Regions from separate parts of the Streptomyces sp. NPDC101227 genome, predicted to be linked through region 3. Evidence: riboswitches for the same ligand, from Rfam matches in the RefSeq annotation. Region 3 holds a riboswitch; each other region holds the start of a gene.
The links. A riboswitch is a leader RNA that binds a small molecule or an ion and turns the genes downstream of it on or off. The one in region 3 is predicted to bind thiamine pyrophosphate.
Positions count from the first base shown of each region.

Region 1: linked by a shared signal. The riboswitch ahead of thiO (glycine oxidase ThiO) and the one ahead of ACIRPT_RS29630 (thiamine ABC transporter substrate binding subunit) in region 3 are both predicted to bind thiamine pyrophosphate.
Region 2: linked by a shared signal. The riboswitch ahead of thiC (phosphomethylpyrimidine synthase ThiC) and the one ahead of ACIRPT_RS29630 (thiamine ABC transporter substrate binding subunit) in region 3 are both predicted to bind thiamine pyrophosphate.

Region 1 is NZ_JBIWOD010000023.1:105,049-109,320, reverse strand. Features, by position in the region: gene ACIRPT_RS36140 (thiazole synthase) at 1-318, opposite strand, end outside; gene thiS (sulfur carrier protein ThiS) at 328-549, opposite strand; gene thiO (glycine oxidase ThiO) at 546-1,763, opposite strand; TPP riboswitch at 1,761-1,873, opposite strand; gene ACIRPT_RS36125 (NAD(P)/FAD-dependent oxidoreductase) at 2,018-3,259, shown strand; gene ACIRPT_RS36120 (Rv2175c family DNA-binding protein) at 3,408-3,773, shown strand; gene thiE (thiamine phosphate synthase) at 3,864-4,272, shown strand, end outside.
Region 2 is NZ_JBIWOD010000005.1:54,065-58,336, reverse strand. Features, by position in the region: gene ACIRPT_RS12630 (hypothetical protein) at 1-499, shown strand, start outside; gene thiC (phosphomethylpyrimidine synthase ThiC) at 648-2,456, opposite strand; TPP riboswitch at 2,451-2,607, opposite strand; gene ACIRPT_RS12620 (YibE/F family protein) at 2,679-4,031, shown strand; gene ACIRPT_RS12615 (SsgA family sporulation/cell division regulator) at 4,060-4,272, opposite strand, start outside.
Region 3 is NZ_JBIWOD010000015.1:93,459-97,730, reverse strand. Features, by position in the region: gene ACIRPT_RS29640 (phosphatidate cytidylyltransferase) at 1-900, shown strand, start outside; gene rlmN (23S rRNA (adenine(2503)-C(2))-methyltransferase RlmN) at 1,078-2,184, shown strand; TPP riboswitch at 2,218-2,338, shown strand; gene ACIRPT_RS29630 (thiamine ABC transporter substrate binding subunit) at 2,443-3,522, shown strand; gene ACIRPT_RS29625 (ABC transporter permease) at 3,498-4,272, shown strand, end outside.

The DNA.
Region 1 (4,272 bases), on a different contig from region 3:
GCGCTCGTCGGCGACGACCTCGAGCTTGACCCAGTCGGTACCGAGCGCCTCCCGGGCCAGCCGGGCGGTGAGCACCGCCTCGCCCGCGGTGAAGCAGCCCGCGGTGTTCGGCAGCACCCGGATCGCGTGCCGTTCCAGTACGGACAGCACCGAGCCCTGCACGCTCGGGTCCAGCCGCCGCATGGCGACCGTGGTCAGTTCCGTACCGGAGGCGAGCAGCGCCCGCTCCATGACGTCGAGGCTGGGGGCGCCGCCGGTGCCCATGATGAGCCGGGAGGTGAAGGCGGTGTCGCCGATGGTGAGCAGATCGTCGGCCATGTCTGCGGATCAGCCTCCCTGGACCGCGGTGAGCACCTCGACGCGGTCGCCGTCGCCGAGCGGGGTGGTGGGCCACTGGGTGCGCGGCACCACGGTTTCGTTGAGCGCGGCGGCCACCCCGGAGGGCGCCGCGGTCAGGGTCGCGACCAGGCGGTCGAGGGTCAGGCCCCCGGGGATCTCGCGGGCCTCGCCGTTGACGGACACCGACACGGTGGAAGGGGGCGCGGTCATACGGGCTGCTCCTCTGGGACGCGGGCGCGCTCGGCGCCTTGGGCGGTGAAGCGCGCGGGGGAGAACGGGCGGGCCTCTTCCGGCAGGCGTCCGGTGGCCAGCGCCTCGGCCATCGCGTCGCCGGTCACCGGCGTCAGCAGGACGCCGTTGCGGAAGTGCCCGGTGGCCAGGTGGAGGCCGGGCAGCGCGGACGGGCCGAGCAGCGGGGCGTTGTCGGGGGAGGTGGGGCGCAGCCCCGCGCAGGTCTCGACGAGCGGCAGCTCGGTGATGCCGGGGACCAGCTCGTGCGCGTCCCGCAGCAGCTCGTAGACGCCGCCCGCGGTGACGGTGGTGTCCCAGCCCTGCTCCTCGCTGGTGGCGCCGAGGACCAGCTCGCCGTTTTCGCGCGGCACCAGGTAGAGGGGATTGCCCCGGACGACGGCCCGTACGGTGCGCGACAGGAAGGCGGGGCTGCCGGCCGGCATCCGCGGCAGGCGCAGCCGCAGCACCTGCCCCTTGACCGGCCGCACCGGCGGCAGCACGGCCTCGGGCACCCCGGTCAGCCGCCCGCTCCAGCTGCCCCCGGCCAGCACGACCTGACCGGCCGGCAGCCGCTCGCCGCCGGCGAGTTCGACGCCGGTGGCGCGCCCGCCGTCGACCGTCAGACGCTCCGCCCATTCCCGGTGGAAAGCCACGCCGGCGCGCTCGCAGGCGATCAGCAGGGCGCTCGCCAGGAGGCGCGGATCGACCTGGTGGTCGCCGTCGACCCGGAGGCCGCCGCGTACACCGGGGGCCAGCATCGGCTCCAGGCGGCGGCATTCGCGTCCCGACAGCCACTGGGAGTCCAGCCCGGACCGGGTCTGCAGGGCGTGCAGTTCGCGCAGATGGGCACGGTCGTCGGCGTCCAGCGCCACGGCCAGGGTGCCGCACCGCCGGTATCCGATCCGCTGCCCGCTGGCCTCCTCCAGCTCGGCGGTGAAGTCCGGATACCGCCGCGCGGAGGCCAGGTTGAGGCCGAGCAGGGTCTGTTCGCCGTAGTGGAGTTCGGTGACCGCGGCCAGCATGCCGGCCGCGACCCGGGCGGCGCCGCCACCGGGCGCGGGGTCGACGACCGCGGCCGTCAGTCCCCGGCCGGTCGCCCGCCAGGCGGTGACCAGGCCGATGATGCCGCCCCCGATGACCAGGACATCGGGGTGGCCCCTGGTGGGAACGGGTGATGTGGCAGGTGGATGCATGAGCGTCCAGCCCCTCCCTTCGCCGGCATGACCCGGATCAGGTTCGTACGGTCGGAGGCCGGCCAGCCTCCCTCTCAGCCCGGTACGTCCGGGCTCCCGCGAGTGCGTGTATCCGTCACCCTAATACGGGGCCGCGACGCGCCGTAAGGGAGCGCCCGGGGGCGGCGCCCCGGCGTCACCGTCCGTGACGCTGTGTCAGAGATCTCGTTGCGTGCTGCTGCGAGCGGCCTCCCCCGCCGTCCTACAGTGAGCGGGTGAGCGAGCAGAGCACGTCCTCCCAGGCCCCTGACCACACGCCGCGCGTCGTGATCGCCGGCGCGGGAATCGCGGGGGTGCAGACCGCGGTCGCGCTGCGCGAGGCGGGCTGGCGCGGCGCGATCACCTTGCTCGGCGACGAGCCCCACCAGCCCTACGACCGCCCGCCGCTGTCCAAGGCGCTGCTGCTCGGCAAGGCCGACGGCGCCGCCTTCGACGTCGACTTCGCCGCCCTCGGCATCGAACTGCACCTCAGCCGCCCGGTCACCGCGCTGCGCCCGGACGCCCATGAGGCCGACACGGCCGAGGGCCCGATCGCCTACGACTACGCGGTGCTCGCGACCGGCGCCGAGCCCGTCCTGCTGCCGGGCAGCGAGGGGGTGCCGGGTGTCCATCTGCTGCGCACCCTCGACGACGCCGAGCGGCTGCGGCCGGTGCTCGCCGCCCGGCACGAGATCGTGGTCGTCGGCGCGGGCTGGATCGGCGCCGAATTCGCGACCGCGGCCCGCGAGGCGGGCTGCTCGGTCACCGTCGTCGAGGCCGCCGACCGCCCGCTGGCCGGCGCGCTGCCCGCCGAGGTTGCCGCCCATATGACCGACTGGTACGCGGACGCCGGGGCCGAGCTGCGCACCGGAGCCCGGGTCGCCGCCGTCGAGCCGGGCGCGGTGACGCTAGAGGACGGCAGCACGCTCCCTGCCGACGCCGTGGTCGTCGGCATCGGCGCCCGGCCCGCGACCGGCTGGCTGGCCGGCTCCGGCGTCGCCCTGTCGCCCGAGGACGGCTCCGTACTCGCCGACGAGCAGCTGCGTGCCTCCGTCCCCGATGTGTACGCGGTCGGCGACTGCGCCTCCTTCCCCTCGGCCCGCTACGGCCGCCGCCTGCTGATCCACCACTGGGACAACGCCCTCCAGGGCCCCCGTACGGTCGCCGAGAACATCGCGCGCGGGGAGGCCGAGGGCGTGGTCTACGACCCGGTCCCGTACTTCTGGTCCGAGCAGTTCGGCCGGTTCGTGCAGTACGCCGGGCATCACGAGGCCGCCGACGAGATGATCTGGCGCGGCGACCCGGCCGGCGCCTCCTGGTCGGTGCTGTGGCTGCGCCGGGGCCAACTGGTGGCGCTGCTGGCGGTCGGGCGCCCCCGGGACCTGGCCCAGGGACGCAAGCTCATCGAGAAGGGCGCCGCCCTCGACCGGGTCCGGGCCGCGGACGCCGCGCTGCCGCTGAAGACCGCGATGCGCTGACGGGGCGCTGCCGGGGGCGCGAAAGCGGGCGTGTGGTGGCGGAGCGTAATCGCGCGGGCGCGCCGGGGCGTCACCCTCCGGGGTGCCGCACGCCCCTGATGGCGATGCCCGGCTACCGACTGTCAGTGCGAGATGGCACGCTTGTCCTGTGACCGAGATTGACGCAAACATCGATGGACTCGTCCCCGCCTGGCTCACCCTCCCCGACATCGCCGAAGAGATCGGCGTCGAGGTGACGCGCGTCCGGCAGCTGGTCAAGGAGGGCCAGCTGATCGCGGTGCGCCGCGGCGAGAACCGGGCGCTTCAGGTGCCCGCCGATTTCATCAAGGAAGGCAAGGTCGTCAAGGGCCTCGTCGGCACGCTGACGCTGCTGCGCGACGACGGCTTCGCCGACGACGAGATGCTCGAATGGCTCTTCACGCCCGACGAGACCCTGCCCGGTACCCCGGCGCAGGCGCTGCGCGAGAATCGCGGCACGGAGGTGAAGCGCCGGGCGCAGGCGCTCGCCGTCTGACGCCACCGCACCCGAATCCGTAACCGCACCGGGGCGTACGTGCCGGGGCCCCCGGCCCGTACGCCCCCGACCTGGGGGGAAAGCCGCCCGATGACCACCGCACGACAGGCCCTCGCCGACGCCCGGCTCTACCTCTGCACGGACGCCCGCAAGCGGCAGGGCGACCTGGCGCAGTTCCTGGACGCGGTGCTCGCCTCGGGCGTGGACATCGTCCAGCTGCGCGACAAGGGCATGGAGGCCGGCGAGGAGCTGCGCCATCTCGAGGTCTTCGCGGACGCCTGCCGGCGGCACGGCAAGCTGCTGGCCGTCAACGACCGCGCGGACGTCGCCCATGCCATCGGCAGCGATGTCCTGCACCTCGGCCAGGGCGACCTGCCGGTCCCCGCCGCCCGCGCCATCCTCGGCCAGGACGTCCTGATAGGCCGCTCCACGCACGCCGAGGCCGAGGTGGACGCCGCGATCGCCGAGGCGGGCACGGACTACTTCTGCACGGGCCCGT
Region 2 (4,272 bases), on a different contig from region 3:
CTTCCTCCTCATCGGCTATGTCCTGCGTGCCGTCAGCCCCGACAAGTCCATGGCCCAGCCGCTGATCAGCGTCGGCTGGATATTCGCCGCCCTGACAGCGGCCGGCGCCCTCGTTGCGATGGCAGGCCTCGTCATCACGGCCCTGCGCAACGGTTCGACGTCCTCCCGCGCCTCCAGAGCGCAGGAACTCCTGACCATGGACCTCGACCGCGCCCGCGACGCCTGGCGCCACGCCCTCCTCGAACGCGGTCTCCTGCCCTTTCTCCGCGAGGCCCTCACCGACCCCTCCCCGGACGCGGATCCGGACCCCGTCCGGTACGTCCCCCAGCCCGCCCCCCAACACCGCATCCCGACCCTCGGTTACACCCGCCCCACGTTCTCGAGCCCCGACAGCGGCTCATCGGGGTCGCGTCCGCGCTATTCCAGCCCGGATTTCACGAGCCCGGAGTACGGGGAATCGGGTGCGGGGCAGGGTCCGGGCGGGGGATCACCGGAGTAGGCCGGACCGGCGGCGACGGCCGGGGCGCCCGCTTCGGCGACAGCCCCGGCCGATTGTTCTGCGGCGCCCACACGGACTGGCGTCGCCCCCAGGCATCCTTCCGCCTCGGAGCGGCGCCGGCCCGCGCAGTGCTGGTCCTCTACGGGTGTCAGTCCGCCATCGGCAGATACACCCGGTTCCCGCTGGCCGCGAACTCCTTGGACTTCTCGAGCATCCCCGCCTCGATCTCCTCGGGCGACGCGTCCGCCTCGCCACCGAACTGCTCGGTGATGCTCCGGCTGATCTTCATCGAGCAGAACTTCGGGCCGCACATCGAGCAGAAATGGGCCGTCTTCGCCGGTTCGGCGGGCAGGGTCGCGTCGTGGAAGGCACGGGCGGTGTCCGGGTCGAGGGCCAGGTTGAACTGGTCCTCCCAGCGGAACTCGAAGCGCGCGTCGGAGAGGGCGTCGTCCCAGTCCTGCGCGCCCGGGTGGCCCTTGGCAAGGTCCGCCGCATGGGCCGCGATCTTGTACGTGATGACGCCGGTCTTGACGTCATCACGGTCGGGCAGGCCCAGGTGCTCCTTGGGCGTGACGTAGCAGAGCATCGCGGTGCCCCACCAGGCGATCATCGCGGCGCCGATTCCGGACGTGATGTGGTCATAGGCGGGCGCGATGTCGGTGGTCAGCGGGCCGAGCGTGTAGAACGGGGCCTCCTCGCAGATCTCCTGCTGGAGGTCGATGTTCTCCTTGATCTTGTGCATCGGGACGTGTCCCGGGCCCTCGATCATCGTCTGGACGCCGTGCCGCTTGGCGATGGTGTTGAGCTCACCGAGCGTCCGCAGCTCCGCGAACTGGGCCTCGTCGTTGGCATCCGCGATGGAGCCGGGGCGCAGGCCGTCGCCGAGCGAGTAGGTGACGTCGTAGGAGGCGAGGATCTCGCAGAGCTCCTCGAAGTGCGTGTAGAGGAACGACTCCTGATGGTGGGCCAGGCACCAGGCGGCCATGATCGAGCCGCCGCGGGAGACGATGCCCGTCTTACGGCGGGCGGTGAGCGGGACGTAGCGGAGCAGCACGCCCGCGTGCACCGTCATGTAGTCGACGCCCTGTTCGGCCTGCTCGATGACGGTGTCCTTGTAGATCTCCCAGGTCAGCTCCTCGGCCTTGCCGTCGACCTTCTCCAGAGCCTGGTAGAGCGGGACGGTGCCGATGGGGACGGGGGAGTTGCGCAGCACCCACTCGCGGGTGGTGTGGATGTTGCGTCCCGTGGAGAGGTCCATGACCGTGTCGGCGCCCCACTTGGTGGCCCAGGTCATCTTGTCCACCTCCTCCTCGATGGAGGAGGTGACGGCGGAGTTGCCGATGTTGGCGTTGACCTTCACCAGGAAGTTCTTGCCGATGATCATCGGCTCGATCTCCGGGTGGTTGACGTTGGCCGGCAGTACGGCGCGGCCGGCCGCGATCTCGTCCCGTACGAACTCGGGGCTGACGTTCTCGCGGATGGCGACGTACTCCATCTCCGCGGTGATCTCGCCACGCCGGGCGTAGGCGAGCTGGGTCACCGCGGCGCCGCCCCGGCCGCGGCGCGGCTGGCGCGGGCGGCCGGGGAAGACCGCGTCGAGGTTCTTGAGGCCGCCGCGCGGCGAGGTGTGCTTGAGACCGTCGTCCTCAGGCCGCATGGGGCGGCCCGCGTACTCCTCCGTGTCGCCGCGAGCGATGATCCAGTTCTCCCGCAGCGGCGCGAGGCCGCGGCGGACGTCGGTGTCGATGTTCGGATCGGTGTACGGCCCGGACGTGTCATAGAGCGTCACGTCCTTGCCGTTGGTGAGGTGCACCTTCCGGACGGGGACCCGCAGATCGGGCCGCGAACCGGAGACATAGCCCTTGTGCCAGCCGATCAGCGGCTGGCTGCCGTTGGCGGCACCGTTCTGGCTGCCGTCCTGAGCGTTTTCAGGCGTGCGTGCATCCTGCAGAGTCATAAAGACCCAACTCCCTACGCCGGCATTACCCGGTAACAGGTTCGGCGGTCGACGCAGCGGCTTCCGTCCGCCGACGTTTCACGTGAAACGTCGCTGGGACGAAGGTCAGCGCCCTCTCAGCCCGGTGCTCCGAGCTCCCGCGATTGCAAAGGTGCCACCACGGTAGCGGCCGATATGCCGGGGTGAACAGGGGGCCCCTGGAGTTCTTGCAAGGATCGGGGTGTGAGCCCTCCCGAGTCCCACCCTCATTCCGTCGCGCACTCGCATGCCCACAGCCACGGGCCTGCCGCGCCCGTCTCACGCCATCTGCGCAAGGTCATCGCGGCGATTCTGATCCCGTTCGCGGCCGCCGTGGTGGTCGGCCTGGTCGTGCTGTGGCCGGGCGGCGCGCCCCCGCACAAGCCGTCCGGGGTCGGCTTCGACCAGCCCACGGAGCAGGCCCGGGTGATCAAGGTGGAGGAGGTGAACTGTGCGGATGTGCACGCCGAGCCGCAGCCGCAGCCACCGGGGCCGCAGGGGCAGCCTCCGTCCGGAGGAGCACCAAAGGGCAAGAAGTGCCAGCGGGCAACAATCAAGGTCATCACAGGACAAAACGCCGGGCGCACCTTCCAGACGGTGGTGACACCGGACGCCTTGCGGCACTACACGACCGGCCAGGGCTTGGTGGTGTCGTACTCCCCCCGGGCCCCGAAGGATTTGCAGTACTCGGTCAGCGATGTCGACCGGACGTTCCCGATGTGGGTTCTGGCCGCCATCTTCGCGATTGCAGTCGTGATCGTCGGCCGGTTGCGCGGGGTGCTCGCGCTGGTCGCACTGATGGCGAGCTTCATGGTGCTGACGCTGTTCATCCTGCCGGCCATCCTCCAGGGTTCCGATCCGCTGGTGGTGGCGGTGGTCGGCGGCAGCGCGATCATGTTGATCGCGCTCTATCTGTGCCACGGTCTGACGGCCCGTACGTCGGTGGCGGTGCTCGGCACGCTCGCCTCGCTGCTGCTGATCAGCCTGCTCGGTTCGGTGTTCACCGGGTGGGCTCTGCTGACGGGCAATACGGACGACACGACGGGGCTGGTGCACGGCCTCTACCCGGACATCGAGATCCGTGGCCTGCTGCTGGCGGGGATCATCATCGGGTCGCTGGGCGTGCTCGACGATGTGACGGTGACCCAGACCGCCGCGGTATGGGAGCTCAAGGAGGCGGACCCGTCGGCGAGTTGGCGCAAGCTGTACGGCGCCGCGATGCGGATCGGACGGGATCACATCGCGTCGGTCGTGAACACCCTCGTACTGGCCTATGCGGGGGCGGCGCTGCCGTTGCTCCTGCTGTTCTCGATCGCCCGGAGCAGCGTCGGTACGGTCGCGACGAGTGAGGTCGTCGCGGAAGAAATCGTGCGCACGCTGGTGGGCAGCATCGGGCTGGTCGCCTCGGTGCCGCTGACAACGCTACTGGCGGCGCTGGTGGTCTCCGCGGATCGTCGGGAAGAGGGCGTGCCGGGGCCCGCCTCGGGTGCACCGTTGACCGCCACGGGCGGTCGCCCCGGGCGGCACGGATCACGCGGCAGGCGCCGTAAGCGATGACGGGACCGGCGGACGGGCCGGTCCGGGATCAGCCCGCCGGCGCCTCCGTGAGGATCCGGTCCAGTACGGCCTCGAGGGTGTCGCACACCTCTTCCTCACCGAGCGGGACCAGCCGGTCGGTGCGGTCGAGGAAGGCGACGAGCGGCGGCGCGCCGGCCCGGAACAGGGCCCGCTCGGCGCCCACTTGGAGGCTGATGAAGACATCGCCCAGGCGCTCCGGAGACGACGGCTCGACGCGTAC
Region 3 (4,272 bases):
GAGCCGCAGGAGCCCATGCCCACTGCTTTCCCCGGTTCCCCCGAGCCCGGCAGCTCGCGGCATCCAGAGCAGCCGAAGAAGAAGAGCGCGGGGCGCAATCTGCGTGCCGCGATAGGAGTCGGCGTCGGTCTCGGCGCGATCATCCTTGCGTCGCTCTTCGTCTACAAGCCCGTCTTCGTCGGCGTCATTGCGGTCGCCGTCGTCGTGGGTCTGTGGGAACTGACCTCGCGGCTGTCGGAGCGCAAGGACATCCGGGTGCCGCTGGTGCCGCTCGCGGTCGGCGGCACCGCCATGGTGATCGCCGGATACGTCCGGGGCGCCGAAGGCGCATGGGTGGCGATGGCGCTCACCGCGCTGGCCGTCCTGGTCTGGCGGATGACGGAGGCGCCCGAGAACTATCTGCGGGACGTCACCGCGGGTGTCTTCGCCGCGTTCTACGTACCGTTCCTGGCGACCTTCGTGGCCCTGATGCTCGCCGCTGAGGACGACGGCCCGCAGCGGGTGCTGACCTTCCTGTTGCTGACGGTCGTCAGCGACACCGGGGCGTACGCCGTCGGCTGGCGTTTCGGCACGCACAAGCTCGCGCCGCGCATCAGCCCCGGAAAGACCCGCGAGGGACTGCTGGGCGCGCTGCTCTTCGCGATGGTCGCCGGCGCCCTGTGCATGGAGTTCCTGATCAAGGGCGGCGCCTGGTGGCAGGGCCTGCTGCTCGGCCTGGCGGTCGCGGCCAGCGCCACCCTGGGTGACCTGGGCGAATCCATGATCAAGCGCGATCTCGGCATCAAGGACATGGGCACCCTGCTGCCCGGTCACGGCGGCATCATGGACCGCCTCGACTCCCTGCTGCCGACCGCACCGGTCGTCTGGCTGCTGTACGTGGTCTTCGTCGGCTCCGGCTGACCGCCGCTCCGCCCGGCCGGCCGCTCCGCAAAGCACCGTCCGGTACGGCTCCGGTCCTCCGGTCCCCGCCCGACTTCCGCATGTTTTCCCTGCATACGCGGGGGTTCCAGCGCTCAGAGGGGTCTGCCGCACTACGTGGCAGGCCCCTCTTCGCGCGTCTGCGACACTGGATGCACCATGCCTGCACCCGGAGAACTCACTTTCGTCGCGCCGCGCGGAGCCAAGAAGCCCCCGCGCCACCTTGCCGATCTCAGCCCCGTCGAGCGCCGCGAGGCGGTGGCCGCGATCGGCGAGAAGCCGTTTCGCGCCAAGCAGCTTTCGCAGCACTACTTCGCCCGCTACGCGCACGACCCGGCGCAGTGGACCGACATCCCGGCGGCGGCGCGCGAAAAGCTGGCGTCGGAGCTGCTGCCGGACCTGATGAACGTCGTCCGGCACATCTCGTGCGATGACGACACCACCCGCAAGACCTTGTGGAAGCTGCACGACGGCACGCTCGTCGAGTCGGTCCTGATGCGCTACCCGGACCGCGTGACGATGTGCATCTCCTCGCAGGCCGGATGCGGGATGAACTGCCCGTTCTGCGCCACCGGCCAGGCAGGCCTGGACCGTAACCTCTCCACCGCCGAGATCGTCCACCAGATCGTGGACGGCATGCGCGCGCTGCGCGACGGCGAGGTGCCGGGCGGTCCGGCGCGGCTGTCCAACATCGTCTTCATGGGGATGGGCGAGCCGCTCGCCAACTACAAGCGCGTCGTCGGCGCCATCAGGCGGCTGACCGACCCCGAGCCCGACGGCCTGGGTCTGTCCCAGCGCGGCATCACGGTCTCCACGGTCGGCCTCGTCCCGGCGATGCTGCGGTTCGCCGACGAGGGCTTCAAATGCCGGCTCGCGGTGTCGCTGCACGCGCCGGACGACGAGCTGCGCGACACGCTCGTCCCCGTCAACACCCGCTGGAAGGTGCGCGAGGTGCTGGACGCGGCGTGGGAGTACGCCGAGAAGTCTGGCCGGCGGATCTCCATCGAGTACGCCCTGATCCGCGACATCAACGACCAGGCATGGCGCGGTGACCTGCTGGGACGACTGCTCAAGGGCAAGCGGGTCCATGTGAACCTCATTCCGCTGAACCCGACACCCGGCTCGAAGTGGACCGCCTCGCGGCCCGAGGACGAGCTGGCGTTCGTACGGGCCATCGAGGCGCACGGCGTGCCGGTCACCGTCCGGGACACCCGCGGCCAGGAGATCGACGGCGCCTGCGGGCAGCTCGCGGCCTCGGAACGCTGAGGGCTCGCTGGTACTGTGTGATCGAACAAATGCACATTCCGACAGGGGAGCGCCACAGCGCTGAGAGTGCGGAAGCGTCGTAGACCTACGGTGCCCGCAGACCCTTGAACCTCGCCCGGGTCATTCCGGGTAGGAAGTTCGGTCGTCACTCATGCTGTTGCGCCCTGCCCGGATCCGCTCGCCTCACGTCGCCCGGCGTCGTGAGCTGTGGACACCGGGCGGGGCCGCGTCTCTTCCTGGCCAGCCAGGAGGAAATCAGTGAGCACCACCAGCAGGATCACCGCGACGGCGCTCGCGGCAGCGGTCGGCATGACCGCACTCGCCGCGTGCGGCGGCCCGGACGGGGGCGGGAGCGCGGACGCCAAGACCGTCACGCTCGTCAGCCATGACTCGTTCGCCGCTTCCAAGTCGGTGCTGGCCGCCTTCGAGAAGGAGACCGGCTACAAGATCAAGCGGCTCCCGGGCGGCGATGCGGGCAAGGCCGTCAACCAGGCGATCCTGACCAAGGGCAATCCGCAGGGCGATGTGTTCTTCGGCATCGACAACACCTTGCTCTCGCGCGGCCTGAAGGAAGACATCTTCAGCCCGTACAAGGCCAAGGGCCTGGACGGGGTGCCCGCCTACCTGCAGCTCGACAAGGACAAGCACCGCGTCACACCGCTCGACTACGGTGACATCTGCGTCAACTACGACCGCGCCTACTTCGCCCGGCACAAGATCGCGCCGCCGAAGACCTTCGACGATCTGATCAAGCCCCGGTACAAGGGGCTGCTCGTCACCGAGAACTCCGCGACCTCCTCTCCGGGACTCGCCTTCCAGCTCGGCACGATCGCGAAGTACGGCGAGGCCGGCTGGCAGGGCTACTGGAAGAAGCTCCGGGCCAACGGCGTCGAGGTCGTCGACGGCTGGGAACAGGCGTACAACGAGCGGTTCTCGGGCTCCGCGGCAGCCAAGGGCAAGGGCGACAAGCCGCTGGTGGTCTCCTACGCCTCCAGCCCGCCCGCCGAGGTCCTGGGCAAGAAGCCGGAGCCCCGGCAGGCGCCTACCGGGGTCGCGACCGGCACCTGCTTCCGGGGGATCGAATTCGGCGGACTGCTCAAGGGCGCGAAGAACGAGAAGGGCGGCAAGGCGCTGCTGGACTTCCTGCTGAGCAGGAAGTTCCAGGAGGACATGCCGCTGCGGATGTTCGTCAACCCGGCCCTGAAGGACGCCAAGGTGCCGCCGCTGTTCACCAAGTACGGCGCGCGGATCGACAAGCCGGCGACGCTGGCCCCGGAGACGATCACCAAGAACCGCGAACAGTGGATCAAGCAGTGGTCCTCGCTCGTTCTGAAGTAACCCGCCTCCGGCGCAGGAGGCCCGCGAGGGGAACGGCGGTGCGGCTCGGCCTGATGGCCCTGCCGCTCGCCTTCTTCGCGCTGTTCTTCGCTTATCCGGTGGTGGCGATCGTCGGGCGGGGGCTGAAGGACGGCGGGCGCTGGCAGCTCGGCCGGATCGGTGCGGTGCTGGGCGATCCCGATGTGCTCCACGTGCTGTGGTTCACCGTCTGGCAGGCGGCGGCCTCGACCGCGCTGACGCTGCTGATCGCCCTGCCCGGCGCGTACGTCTTCGCGCGCTTCGACTTCCCCGGCAAACAGCTGCTGCGGGCCGTCGTGATGGTGCCGTTCGTGCTGCCGACCGTCGTCGTCGGCTCGGCCTTCCTGGCGCTGCTCGGGCGGGGCGGGCTGCTGGACGACCTGTGGGGCGTCCGCCTCGATACATCGGTGTGGGCGATCTTGCTGGCGCATGTCTTCTTCAACTACGCCGTGGTCGTACGGACCGTCGGCGGCCTGTGGGCGCAGCTCGATCCGCGTCAGGAGGAGGCGGCGCGGGTGCTGGGAGCCGGGCGGTTCGCGGCCTGGCGGAGGGTGACGCTGCCCGCGCTCGGGCCGGCCGTTGCCGCCGCGGCGCTGATGGTCTTCCTGTTCACCTTCACCTCCTTCGGCATCGTGCAGATCCTGGGCGGGCCCACCTTCTCGACCCTGGAGGTCGAGATCTACCGGCAGACCGCGGACTTCCTCGACCTGCCGACGGCCGCCGTTCTGACGC